Regions from separate parts of the Streptomyces sp. NPDC053076 genome, predicted to be linked through region 1. Evidence: riboswitches for the same ligand, from Rfam matches in the RefSeq annotation. Region 1 holds a riboswitch; the other holds the start of a gene.
The links. A riboswitch is a leader RNA that binds a small molecule or an ion and turns the genes downstream of it on or off. The one in region 1 is predicted to bind ZMP and ZTP.
Positions count from the first base shown of each region.

Region 2: it holds a riboswitch for ZMP and ZTP, as region 1 does, so the genes downstream of both, ACIGYR_RS25610 (glycine hydroxymethyltransferase) here and ACIGYR_RS05275 (bifunctional 5,10-methylenetetrahydrofolate dehydrogenase/5,10-methenyltetrahydrofolate cyclohydrolase) in region 1, are expected to answer to the same signal.

Region 1 is NZ_JBITZL010000001.1:1,319,444-1,326,191, reverse strand. Features, by position in the region: gene ACIGYR_RS05305 (pyridoxal phosphate-dependent decarboxylase family protein) at 1-563, shown strand, start outside; partial or broken gene ACIGYR_RS05300 (short-chain dehydrogenase) at 805-927, opposite strand; gene ACIGYR_RS05295 (MBL fold metallo-hydrolase) at 923-1,552, opposite strand; gene ACIGYR_RS05290 (S-(hydroxymethyl)mycothiol dehydrogenase) at 1,552-2,640, opposite strand; gene ACIGYR_RS05285 (hypothetical protein) at 2,888-3,073, opposite strand; gene ACIGYR_RS05280 (nuclear transport factor 2 family protein) at 3,356-3,721, shown strand; ZMP/ZTP riboswitch at 3,895-3,975, shown strand; gene ACIGYR_RS05275 (bifunctional 5,10-methylenetetrahydrofolate dehydrogenase/5,10-methenyltetrahydrofolate cyclohydrolase) at 4,002-4,865, shown strand; gene ACIGYR_RS05270 (hypothetical protein) at 4,960-5,082, opposite strand; gene ACIGYR_RS05265 (glycosyltransferase) at 5,342-6,571, shown strand; gene ACIGYR_RS05260 (alcohol dehydrogenase catalytic domain-containing protein) at 6,614-6,748, opposite strand, start outside.
Region 2 is NZ_JBITZL010000006.1:360,247-366,994, forward strand. Features, by position in the region: gene ACIGYR_RS25590 (glutathionylspermidine synthase family protein) at 1-1,097, shown strand, start outside; gene ACIGYR_RS25595 (TetR/AcrR family transcriptional regulator) at 1,094-1,669, opposite strand; gene ACIGYR_RS25600 (nuclear transport factor 2 family protein) at 1,756-2,217, shown strand; gene rocD (ornithine--oxo-acid transaminase) at 2,218-3,462, opposite strand; ZMP/ZTP riboswitch at 3,546-3,634, shown strand; gene ACIGYR_RS25610 (glycine hydroxymethyltransferase) at 3,668-5,122, shown strand; gene trpS (tryptophan--tRNA ligase) at 5,318-6,343, shown strand; gene ACIGYR_RS25620 (2'-5' RNA ligase family protein) at 6,493-6,748, shown strand, end outside.

The DNA of each region.
Region 1 (6,748 bases):
ACGCCGGACTGGTCGACGGGCTGGACGCGGCCGACTCGGTCTGCGTGGACCTGCACAAGTGGCTCAACGTCCCCTATGACGCGGCCGTCCAGTTCACCCGGCGCCGCGATCTGCAGGTGGCGGTGTTCCACAACACCTCGCCGTATCTCGGCCTGCCGGCGGGCGAGCCCGACTTCCTGCATCTGACACCGGAGAACTCGCGTCGGCTGCGGGCGCTGCCGGCCTGGTTCTCGATGGTGGCCTACGGGCGGGCCGGGCACCGGGAGATCGTGGAGCGCAACGTGGCCCTGGCCCGCCGGCTCGGCGCGGGTGTCGAGGCGCTGCCGGGCCTGCGGCTGCTGGCTCCGGTCCGGCTCAACGTGGTCTGCTTCACGCTCGCCGCGGACCCGTCGCAGGAGCGGGTGGCGCAGCTGGCCCGGGCGGTGGCCGCGTCCGGGGAGGCGTATGTGACGCCGACGGTGTACGGCGGGGTGCCCGGGCTGCGCGCGGCGTTCAGCAACTGGCGCACCACCGAGGCCGACACCGATCGGGTGCTTCAGGTGCTGGCGACGGCCTCGGGCTGACGGCCAGGACAGCGGCACGAAACCGGCACCCGGGCGGCCTTCGGCCGGCGGCCAGGACAACGGCACGGGAACCCCCCGCGGCCTGTGACCGGCGGCCAGGACAGCGGTACGGGAACCGGTGCCCCGGGCGGCCTGGGGCTGCGGGTCAGGAGGCGTCCCGTACGGCGGTGTGGAAGCCGGTGGGACCCGGCAAGCCGGCGGACACCGCGGGCGCCGGATCCTGCACCTCCGCCAGGTACCGGTCCAGGTGGTCGCCCGGTACGCCGATGCCCCGCCCGCCGGAAGCCGTGACGAGGTCGGCGGTGTCCTCGATGATCTCGGGGCGGTCGCACTCGGAGCGGTGGGCACGGGTGCATCCGTCAGTGCCCGCGCTCGATCCACTCCTTCAGGTGGGGCGCCTCCGCGGCGATGGTCGTGCTGTCCCCGTGCCCGGTGAGGACCTTGGTCTCCGGGGGGAGGGTGAGGAGCCGGTCGCGGATGGAGTCGATGATCGTCGGGAAGTGGGAGTAGGAGCGTCCCGTGGCGCCAGGGCCGCCCTGGAAGAGGGTGTCGCCCGTGAAGACGGTGCCGAGGCCGGGGTCGTACAGGCAGACGGCGCCAGGGGCGTGTCCCGGGGTGTGCAGGACGGTGAGGTCGGCGCCGGCCGCCTCGATGACCTGACCGTCCTGGAGGTGCCGGTCGGGGTCGCGATCCGGGTGGGTCTGCCGCCACAGCGTCAGGTCGTCGGGGTGCAGCCAGATGGTGGCGCCGGTACGGGCGGCGAGTTCCGGTGCCGCGTTGACGTGGTCGTTGTGGGCGTGCGTGCACACGATCGCGGTGAGCCGCCGGTCGTCGACGGCGCGGACGATGGCCTCGGCGTCGTGGGCGGCGTCGATGACGATCACCTCCCGCTCGTCGCCGACGATCCACACGTTGTTCTCGACGTCCCAGGTGCCGCCGTCGAGGGTGAACTGTCCGGAGGTGACGAGGCGTTCGATGCGTACGGTCATCACAGCACCACCACCGAACGCAGCACGTCGCCCTGGTGCATCCGCTCGAACGCCTTCTCCACCTCGTCGAGTCCGATGGTCTCGGTGACGAACGCGTCGAGCGGCAGGCGGCCTTGCAGGTGCAGGTCGATCAGCATGGGGAAGTCGCGGCTGGGCAGACAGTCGCCGTACCAGCTGGACTTCAGGGCGCCGCCGCGTCCGAAGACGTCCAGCAGGGGCAGTTCGAGCTTCATCTCGGGGGTGGGGACGCCGACGAGGACGACGGTGCCGGCGAGGTCGCGGGCGTAGAAAGCCTGCTTGTAGGTCTCGGGGCGGCCGACGGCCTCGATGACGACGTCGGCGCCGAAGCCGCCGGTCAGCTCGCGGATCGCCTCGACCGGGTCGGTCTCCTTGGAGTTGACGGTGTGGGTGGCGCCCAGGCCGCGGGCCTTGGCGAGCTTGCGGTCGTCGATGTCCACGGCGATGATCTTCGCCGCGCCGGCGAGGTTCGCTCCGGCGACCGCCGCGCCGCCGACACCGCCGCAGCCGATGACGGCGACCGAGTCGCCCCGGCCGACGTTCCCGGTGTTGATCGCCGCGCCGAGGCCGGCCATCACCCCGCAGCCGAGGAGACCCGCGACGGCCGGGGAGACGGCCGGGTCGACCTTGGTGCACTGCCCGGCCGCCACCAGCGTCTTCTCGGCGAAGGCGCCGATACCGAGGGCCGGGGAGAGCTCCTGCCCGGTGGCGGCGAGCGTCATCTTCTGCCGGGCGTTGTGGGTGTTGAAGCAGTACCAGGGCCGCCCGCGCAGGCAGGCCCGGCACTGGCCGCACACGGCACGCCAGTTGAGGACGACGAAGTCGCCGGGGGCGATGTCGGTGACGCCCTCACCGACTGACTCCACGACACCGGCGGCCTCGTGGCCGAGCAGGAAGGGGAAGTCGTCCGAGATGCCGCCCTGCTTGTAGTGCAGATCGGTGTGACAGACCCCGCATGCCTGGACGCGTACGACGGCTTCGCCGGGCCCGGGGTCCGGCACCACGATCGTCTCGACCCGTAGGGGCTCGTCCTTGCCCGGTGCGATCACGCCGCGTACTTCCTGCGCCATGGTCTGGTCCCTTCTTCGATTGCCTTCGCCGCCGACCCTACGCGCGACCGCTCGGTAGCGGGACGGACCACGACGGTGATCGTGGATCTTTCCGCCACCCGCGATCATGGATCCTTCCGCCGGCGTGCGGGAGTTGGGGACGAATACCGGGGTCGTCCGCGACGAGACCCGCTCACCCGCCTCCCCCTCCGCCCTGGCAGCGGTGAGGGCCGCCCCTGCCGGGACGGCCCTCGGGTCCGGCGGCGGGTCAGGCCTCGACGGCCGGCAGCAGGCCCGTCACGGGCGCCACCAGACCGGCGACCTGCCACAGCTCGTTGAGCCGGTTCAGCTCGTTCACCTGGTTCAGCGCCCCCGCCTGCTCGGAGACCCGCGGGACCCCGGCCTCGTACTCGGCCGGGATGTCGCTGACGGTGAGCGATTCGAGCACGGCCATGGGACTGATCTTCCCGGTGTCCGGTGCGCTCGCGTCGGCCGCGTTCGCCGGCGGCGCGGCAAGACCGGTGACCCCGGCGGCGAGACCGAGGGCGGCGACGTTGGCATCATGTCCTCGGCAATGGCTCCGGGCCCCGGCCGGACACGGGCGGCGGGACGCGCTCACCTGTGAGGCGGAGCGCAGCGGCTGCGCTTGCCGAGCCCGCCGGGGCGGAGGAGTCTCGAAGACGGGGACCCGCGCGGCCCGCCCCCGGACGGCCGCGGGCACCTGAAGGAGGTCACCATGGGTACCACGGCGGGATCCGCTTTCGACACCGAGACACTGCGCCGGGGCATAGAGGGGAACACCGGCAACACCCTGCTGTCCCTCTACACGGACGACGCGGAGATCCGCATCGTCGACCGCAACAACCAGCCGAGTCACCCCACGGTCCTGCACGGCCGCGGCCAGATCGCCGAGTTGCTGGACGACGTCTACAGCCGCGACATGACCCACAAGCTGGACAGGTGCGTGGTCCAGGGTGACCAAGTCGCCTACAGCGAGTCGTGCGAGTACGGGGACGGCACCCGGGTGCTCGCCGAGTCGATGCTCACCCTGCGGGACGGCAAGATCGCCGATCAGCTCATCATCCAGGCCTGGGACGAGTAGGACACCCGGCCCGGTACGGCGGCGCCGGGAGCGTGCCGCGGGTCCGGGCCACCTCACGGCCGGCCTGGACCTTTCCGGTGCCGGCCGTACTCGCCGGGCACGCCGGAGGCGTCCCTCACCGATGCGGGTCCGGGCGGGGGGTACGAGGGTCGTAGGAACGCTCGGCTACGCTGTACGCGGGCCGTGACTGGCGCTGAGGTGGAGCACCACCGGGGAGCGGTCCGTGGTGATTGCCGCGCGCCTGGGCGAGGAGAATCGATCCAGCTCAGGAGTGTGCAGCATGACTCAGGCCCGTCTGATGGACAGCACCGCGCTCGCCCGTCGCATCGTCGAGAACACCGCGCGGCAGGCCGCCGGTCTCACCGAGCGGACCGGGACGGCACCGTGTCTGGCGACCGTGCTGGTCGGCGAGGACCCGGCGTCCGTGACGTACGTCCGCATGAAGCAGAACCGCTGCCGCAAGGCCGGCATCGAGTCGCGTCACGTGGCTCTGCCCGCGGCCACGTCCACCGCCGAACTCGTCGGCACACTGCGCGACTTGTCGGCCGACCCGGGTGTGCACGGCATACTGCTGCAGCACCCGATGGGCGGCCACATCGACGAGCGGGCCGCGTTCGAGGCGATCGCGCCGGAGAAGGACGTGGACGGTGTCACCTTCGCCTCGTTCGCCACGATGAGCTTCGGACTGCCGGGCTTCGTCTCCTGCACGCCGGGCGGCATCCTGCGGCTGCTGGACGAGTACGGCGTCGACCCGGCCGGGAAGCGGGCCGTGGTGGTGGGCCGCAGCGCGATCCTCGGCAAGCCGGTGGGCATGCTGCTGCTGGCCCGGGACGCGACCGTCACGTACTGCCACTCGCGCACCCGGGACCTGTCGGCGGCGGTCCGCGAGGCCGACATCGTCGTCGCCGCGGTCGGCCGGCCGCGGCTGATCGGGGGGCAGGACATCAAGCCGGGCGCGGTCGTGATCGACGCGGGCTACAACGCGGGGAACGTGGGCGACGTCGACTTCGACTCCGCCGTGGAACGGGCCGCGCTGATCACGCCGGTGCCGGGCGGGGTGGGTCCGATGACGATCGCCACGCTGCTGGAGCAGACCGTCGAGGCCGCCGCCCGGCAGCTCGGCGCACAACTGCTCAGCGCATAGCGGTTCGGCGCACAGCGTCTCAGCACGCGGCCGTTCAGCGCACAGCGGCTCAGCAGACAGCCGTTCAGCGCACAGCGGCCCGGCCCCCGGCGGCTCAGCGCATCCAGGCGGCGTACTGCATCACGTCCCCGGCCTTGAGGCCGTACTCGGGTTCGGCCTTGGCGGCGGTCATCTCCAGGCCCAGCACCGCTCCGGTGGACGGGGCCATGATCAGCATGCGCCGGACGCCGCTGGGCTCGCACGGCCGAGCGGGCGCAGGAACTGCGCACGGCGTACGAGTCCCGTTACCGGGCGCTGCGCCGACGTTTGCCGGCCTGCCGTGTGCTGGGATGCACGCTGCTGGCGGCGGCACTGGTGGTGTCGGTCGCCGCCCAGGGCCGTGAGGTCAACGGCCGCGTCCGGCGGCGTACGGAAAGGGCCGTCGAGGCGCATTGGAGCGCGAGGCCGTCATACTGGCCGTCGTGCGCGTTGCGATCATGACGGCGGGATCCCGGGGCGACGCCGCCCCCTACACCGGTCTCGGGCACCGGCTCGCCCTGGCCGGGCACGAGGTCACCCTGGTCACCCACGGCCGCTTCGAGCCGCTGGTGACGGGTTCGGCGGTGCGGTTCCACGCGCTGCCGGTGGATCCACTGGCGGAACTCCGGTCCCCGCGAGGCCGGGGACTGGGCCGCAGCACGAGCGGCGCCGGGAAGCTGCTGCGGCTGGGGGACCTGGCCCGGCGCACGGCCGGACAGCTGACCGAGGCCCTGCTCGCCGCGGCACACCGCAGCGACGTCCTGCTGCTGTCCGCCTCCCTGGCTCCGCTCGGGCATGCGATCGCCGAGGGGCTGCGGCTGCCGAGTCTCGGTGTCTATCTGCAACCCGTCGCCGCCACACGGGAGTTCGCCCCGCCGGTGCTCGGCGGCGGCGCCTGGGGCGGGCCGGTCAACCATCTGGCCGGGCAGGGGGTGAGCCTGGCCGTGGAGCAGGTCTTCGCCGGTACCGTACCCGCCGTGCGTGAGCGGCTCGGCCTTCCGCGGGTACGCACCGGTGCCGCGCGGCGGGCGCGGGAGCGGCGGCACTGGCCGGTGCACCACGGTTTCAGTCCCCTGGTGGTCCCCCGGCCCGGTGACTGGCGGGCGGGTCTGGAGGTGAGCGGCTACTGGTGGCCCTACGACACCGGGGCACGGCTTCCGGGGGTGGTGGAGGAGTTCCTCGACGCCGGCCCGCCGCCGGTCTTCGTCGGGCTGGGCAGCGCCACCGTGCCGGACGCCCGGCTGCTCAGCGCGCGGGTGGTGGCGGCGCTGCGCCGGGCCGGGCTGCGCGGGGTGATCCAGCGCGGCTGGGGCGGGCTCGCGGCCGACGGCGACGACATGCTGACCATCGGCGAGGTGCCGCACTCGGCGCTCTTCGGACGGATGGCCGCCGTGATCCACCACGCGGGAGCGGGCACCACGGCGGCAGGGCTGCGCGCCGGGGTGCCGGCCGTGCCGGTCCCGGTCCAGTTCGACGCGGGATTCTGGTCGGCCCGGCTGGTCGCCCTGGGCGTCGCCCCGGCCGTCGTACCGCTGCGCCGCCTGACCGTGGACGCGCTGGCCTCGGCCCTCGTGCGGGCCACGCGGGACGCGGGGTACCGGCGGCGCGCCCATGCCCTGGGGGCCCGCATCCGGGAGGAGGACGGCACCGCGCCGGTCCTCACCGCGCTCGACCGGCTGGCCGGCTGACCATGCCGGCCGGCAGGTCGCCGAACGGATTCTGACGTGGGGTCAGCCCGTGCTGAGCACCATCCGGAAACGGGCGCCGCCGGAGAGCATCTTCTGGTACGCGCCGTCCGCGTCGTCCAGCGGCACGATCTCGGTCATGGGGCGGATGCCGTGCAGGGCGCTGAAGGCCATGGTGTC
Region 2 (6,748 bases), on a different contig from region 1:
ACGGTTCCCTGCGCCCCTACTGGGACGAGAGCGCCTACTACGTCTTCTCCCTGGACGAGGTCGAGGCGCTGGAGGAGACCGTCGAGGAGCTGCACCGCATGTGCCTCACGGCGGCCGGGCACATGGTGGCCGAGGACCGGCTCGCCGACCTCGGCATCACCGACCCGCGGGTGGCCGACGCGGTCACCGAGGCGTGGCGGCGCCGTGCCGAACTCCCCTCCGTCTACGGCCGTTTCGACCTGCGCTACGACGGCACGGGCCCGGCGAAGCTGCTGGAGTACAACGCCGACACCCCCACCTCGCTGGTTGAGGCCGCCTCCCCGCAGTGGTTCTGGATGGAGGAGCGTTTCCCCGGCGCGGACCAGTGGAACTCCCTGCACGAACGGCTCGTCGACGCCTGGCGCGCGCAGGCCGCCCTGCTGCCTGCCGGCAGCCCGCTGCACTTCGCCCACTCCGCCGCCGACGAACTCGGCGAGGACCTGATGACGGTCGCCTATCTGAAGGAGACCGCCGAGCAGGCCGGCCTCGCCACCGACTGGCTCGCCGTCGAGGAGATCGGCTGGGACACCCTCTCCGGCCGCTTCGTCGACAACCGGCTCCGCTTCATCCGCGGCATCTTCAAGCTCTACCCCTGGGAGTGGCTCACCACCGACGTCTTCGGCGGGCACGTCCTGGACACCCTGGACAACGGCGGTGGCACCGGCAGCACCCTGTGGATCGAGCCCGCCTGGAAGATGCTGCTCAGCAACAAGGCCCTGCTGGCGATCCTCTGGGAGCTGTACCCCGGGCACCCGAACCTCCTCCCCGCCTACCTGGACGGCCCCCGCGAGCTGGCCGAGTCGGCCGGCTACGTCGCCAAGCCCCTGCTCGGCCGCGAGGGCGAGGGCGTCACCGTGCACGAGCCGGGATCGCCGCCCGTCCTGCGTGACGAGCCCTGCTGCTACCAGCAGTTGGCCCCCCTGCCCGCCTTCGACGGCAACCACGTCGTCCTGGGCGCCTGGGTCGTCCGCGACGAGTCGGCCGGGCTCGGCATCCGCGAGTCCACGGGTCTGATCACGGACGAGTACGCCCGCTTCCTGCCGCATGTGATCCTCTAGCCGCCGGTCCGGTCCCCGAGCAGCCTCTCGACGGCCGCCCGTGCCCGGCCGGCGGGGGCGGGGTCGGCGTCGACGCCGGCCGTGACGATGGCTCCCTCGGCGAGCAGGTACACCGGTTCGGCCACCGGTACGCCGGTGGCGCGCACCCAGGCGGTGAGCTGGTCATGGAAGGCCCGCTTGTGGGACCGGACCTCGGCCAGGACCCGCTCGCAGGACGCGCCGAGTTCACCGTGGGCGTTGATCCAGGCGCAGCCGCGGAAGCCGGGCTCGGCGAACCACGCGGCGAGCCAGTCGAAGACCGCGAGCACCCGCTCGCGCGGGTCCGGGACGCTCTCCACGTGGGCGGTCAGGCTCGCGCGCCAGCGCCGGTCGCGCCGCCGGAGCACGGCGACCACGAGGTCCTCCTTGGTCGCGAAGAGCCGGTAGATCCGCTTCAGGGGCAGTCCGGACGCCTCCCGGACCCGGTCCATGCCGACCGCCTGGATGCCGTGCGCGTAGAAGAGCGTCTCCGCCGCGTCCAGGAGCGCTTCGCGGTCCAGGCGGTTCTGTTCCTCGGTGATCGGGGCGGGCATCCGTGGCTCCTTGACGACGAGAACGATCGTTCTCTACCTTAGTCGCATCGATGGAGAACGCTCGTTCTCGACCTCAGGAGGTCGCCGTGCCCGAAGGCCGCCCGCCCTACCCGCCGTTCACCCTGGAAACCGCCCGCCAGAAGGTGCAGGCGGCCGAGGACGCCTGGAACACCCGCGACCCCCACCGGGTCGCCCTGGCCTACACACCGGACTCCGTCTGGCGCAACCGCGACCGGTTCGTCACCGGCCGCGCGGAGATCGTCACCTTCCTGACCGAGAAGTGGCAGCGCGAACTGGACTACGCGCTGCGCAAGAGCCTCTGGGACTTCCACGGCGACCGCATCGCCGTCCGCTTCCAGTACGAGTGCCATGACTCCGCCGGCCAGTGGTGGCGCAGCTACGGCAACGAACTGTGGGAGTTCGACGAGCACGGCCTGATGCGCCGACGCGAGGCCAGCATCGACGACGTGCCCATCCGCGAGGCCGACCGGCGCATCTTCGGACCCCGGCCCGCCGACGAGCACGGCACCGACATCCCGCTGCGCTGATCACGCCCCGGCCAGCACCGCCCGCAGCTGCTCCACCCCCCACTCCAGGTCCTCCTCGCCGATCACCAGCGGCGGGCCGATCCGCACGGTCGACCCGTGGGTGTCCTTGACCAGGACCCCACGGGCCAGCAGCCGTTCGGAGATCTCCTGCCCGGTCCCGGCCGCCGGGGAGACGTCCACCCCGGCCCACAGCCCACGCCCCCGCACCGCCGTCACCCTGCCGGTGCCGGACAGGTCGCCCAGCAGCCGGTGCAGCCGCTCGCCCAGCCGGGCCGCCCGCTCCTGGTACTCGCCGGTCCGCAGCATCGCGATCACCTCCAGCGCCACCGCACAGGCCAGCGGATTCCCGCCGAACGTCGACCCGTGCTCACCCGGCCGGAAGACCCCGAGCACCGCCGCGCTCGACACCACCGCCGACACCGGCACGATGCCGCCGCCCAGCGCCTTGCCCAGGACGTACATGTCCGGCACCACGCCCTCGTGCTCGCACGCGAAGGTCCGGCCGGTACGGCCGAGGCCCGACTGCACCTCGTCGGCGACGAAGAGGACGTTCCGCTCGCGCGTCAGCTCCCGCACCCCCGCCAGATAACCGGCCGGCGGCACGATCACCCCGGACTCACCCTGGATCGGCTCCAGCAGCACCGCGACGGTGTTCTCCGTCAGCGCCTCCCGCATCGCCGTCAGATCGCCGTACGGCACGATCTGGAACCCCGGCGTGTAGGGCCCGAAGTCCGCCCGCGCCTCCGGATCCGTCGAGAAGCTGATCACCGTCGTCGTACGGCCGTGGAAGTTGCCGCCCGCCACCACGATCTTCGCCATCTCCGCGGGCACCCCCTTCACCCGGTACCCCCACTTCCGGGCCGTCTTCACCGCGCTCTCCACCGCCTCCGCTCCCGTGCTCGCCGGCAGCACCATCTCCATCCCGCACAACTCCGCCAGCTCGGCGCAGAAGGCGGCGAACCGGTCGTGGTAGAAGGCGCGGGAGGTCAGCGTCACCCGGTCCAGCTGCCGCCGGGCCGCCTCGACCAGCCGCCGGTTGCCGTGCCCGAAGTTCAGCGCCGAGTAACCGGCCAGCAGATCCAGATACCGCCGCCCCGCCACGTCCGTCAGCCACGCCCCCTCCCCGGTGGCGATCACCACCGGCAGCGGACGGTACGTGGGCGCGCAGTGCGCGTCGGCGGTGGCGATGAGGTCCGCAGCAGCGGTCACGGGTACTCCCGGAGACGACGGTGACCCCCTTCCCATCCTCGCTCGCGCGGTGGACGCGGCCCGTGACCGACATGCGGCTCCCCGCCGCGTGGCCGCGTCCGGCGCGCCGGGTAGGCTGACGTGCGGGCCGTGACTGGCGCGCTGGGATGGGACGGACCATCAGGGAGCGGCCCGAGCGGGAAGAGTGCCGTGCGCCTGGGCCGAACGTGAATGCTGCACGCACACCGTCCGGAGGTCCCCGATGCCCGAGAACGCCGCCCCTCTCTCCACCGAGTCCACCGCCTTCCGCGCCGCGCTCGACGTGATCCGTGCCGTCGAACCGCGCGTCGCCGACGCCATCGGCCAGGAGGTCGCCGACCAGCGCGAGATGCTCAAGCTGATCGCCTCCGAGAACTACGCCTCCCCAGCGACCCTGCTCGCCATGGGCAACTGGTTCAGCGACAAGTACGCCGAGGGCACCGTCGGCCGCCGCTTCTACGCCGGCTGCCGCAACGTCGACACCGTCGAGGCCCTCGCCGCCGAGCACGCCCGCGAGCTCTTCGGCGCCCGCCACGCCTACGTCCAGCCGCACTCCGGCATCGACGCCAACCTCGTCGCCTTCTGGGCCGTCCTCGCCGACCGCGTCGAGGCCCCCTTCCTGGAGAAGACCGGCGTCCGCCAGGTCAACGACCTCACCGAGGCCGACTGGGCCGAGCTGCGCCAGGCATTCGGCAACCAGCGCATGCTCGGCATGTCCCTGGACGCCGGCGGCCACCTCACCCACGGCTTCCGCCCGAACATCTCCGGCAAGATGTTCGACCAGCGCTCCTACGGCACCGACCCGGCCACCGGCCTCATCGACTACGAGGCCCTGCGCGCCCAGGCCCGCGACTTCAAGCCGCTGATCATCGTCGCCGGCTACTCCGCGTACCCCCGTCTGGTGAACTTCCGGATCATGCGCGAGATCGCCGACGAGGTCGGCGCCACCCTCATGGTCGACATGGCGCACTTCGCCGGCCTGGTCGCGGGCAAGGTCCTCACCGGCGACTTCGACCCGGTCCCGCACGCCCAGATCGTCACCACCACCACCCACAAGTCCCTGCGCGGCCCGCGCGGCGGCATGGTGCTGTGCGACGACTCCCTCAAGGACCAGGTCGACCGCGGCTGCCCGATGGTCCTCGGCGGGCCGCTCCCGCACGTCATGGCGGCCAAGGCCGTCGCCCTGGCCGAGGCCCGGCAGCCCGCCTTCCAGGGCTACGCCCAGCGCATCGTCGACAACTCCCGCGCCCTCGCCGAGGGCCTCATGCGCCGGGGCGCGACGCTCGTCACCGGCGGTACCGACAACCACCTCAACCTGATCGACGTCGCCTCGTCCTACGGCCTCACCGGCCGCCAGGCCGAGGCGGCCCTGCTCGACTCGGGCATCGTCACCAACCGCAACGCCATCCCGGCCGACCCGAACGGCGCCTGGTACACCTCCGGCATCCGCGTCGGCACCCCGGCCCTGACCACGCGTGGCCTGGGCACGGCCGAGATGGACGAGGTGGCGGCCCTGATCGACCGCGTCCTTTCCACCACCGAGCCGGGCACCACGAAGTCGGGCGCCCCGTCCAAGGCGGCCCACGTCCTGGACGAGAAGGTCGCGCGGGAGATCGCCCAGCGGGCCACGGACCTGGTCGCCGGATTCCCGCTGTACCCCGAAGTCGACCTCGGCTGACCGGTCCCCCCAGGGGCGGCCCGCCCAGGCGCGCGCTTGTGCTGGGGGCGGCCCGCCGAAGGGCGCGCTTCCGCCAGGGGCGGCCCGCCCAGGAGCGCGGGGAACTGCGCGAACGGCCCCCACCGGCCGGCAGACCCCCGCGCTCCGGGATCCCCCACCGTTCCCGGGCCGACCCCACCCGCGCCCTCTGCGAGAATGGTGGACATGGCCTCTGCTGACCGTCCTCGCGTGCTCTCCGGAATCCAGCCCACCGCCGGCTCGTTCCACCTCGGCAACTACCTCGGCGCCGTCCGCCAGTGGGTGGCCCTGCAGGAGTCACACGACGCGTTCTACATGGTCGTCGACCTGCACGCGATCACGGTCGCGCAGGACCCGAAGGAGCTGCGGGACAACACCCGGCTCGCCGCCGCCCAGCTGCTGGCCGCCGGCCTCGACCCGGACCGCTGCACCCTCTTCGTGCAGAGCCATGTCCCCGAGCACGCCCAGCTGGCCTGGGTCATGAACTGCCTCACCGGCTTCGGCGAGGCCGGCCGCATGACCCAGTTCAAGGACAAGGCCGCCAAGCAGGGCGCCGACCGGGCGTCCGTCGGCCTGTTCACGTACCCGATCCTCCAGGTCGCGGACATCCTGCTGTACCAGGCCCACGAGGTGCCCGTCGGCGAGGACCAGCGTCAGCACATCGAGCTGACCCGCGATCTCGCGGAGCGGTTCAACGGCCGGTTCGGCCAGACCTTCACCGTCCCCAAGCCGTACATCCTCAGGGAGACGGCGAAGATCTACGACCTCCAGGACCCGTCGATCAAGATGAGCAAGTCGGCGTCCACGCCGAAGGGCCTCATCAACCTCCTCGACGAGCCGAAGACCACGGCCAAGAAGGTCAAGAGCGCGGTCACCGACACCGACACGGTGATCCGCTTCGACACCGAGAGCAAGCCGGGCGTCTCCAACCTGCTCACCATCTACTCCACGCTCACCGGCAAGTCGATCGCCGAGCTGGAGCAGGACTACGAGGGCAAGATGTACGGCGCGCTCAAGACCGACCTCGCCGACATCATGGTCGAGTTCGTGACGCCGTTCCGGGAGCGCACCCGGCAGTACCTGGACGACTCCGAGACGCTGGACTCGATCCTGGCCAAGGGCGCGGAGAAGGCGCGCGCCGTCGCCGCCGAGACCCTCGCGCAGGCGTACGACCGCGTGGGCTTCCTCCCGGCCAAGCACTGAGGCGTACGACCGTACGGGTCCGCTCGGGCAGAGCGCTGCACATCACTTCCGCTGCGCCTGCCCACAGGACATCCGTGGCCGTACAGTCGATATCCGACGGCCGGGACGAGACGGCCGAGAAGACGACAGACGCGACGACAGGAGACGACGTGGGGACCGTAACGATCGGCGTGTCGATCGCGGTCCCGGAGCCTCACGGCAGCCTGCTCCAGGAGCGGCGCGCGGGCTTCGGCGACCCCGCGGCTCACGGAATCCCCACGCACGTCACGCTGTTGCCGCCGACCGAGGTCGACGAGGCCGACCTGCCGGCGATCGAGGCGCATCTCACCGGGGTCGCGGCGGCGGGCCGGCCGTTCCCGATGCGGCTGTCCGGCACCGGCACCTTCCGGCCCCTGTCGCCGGTGG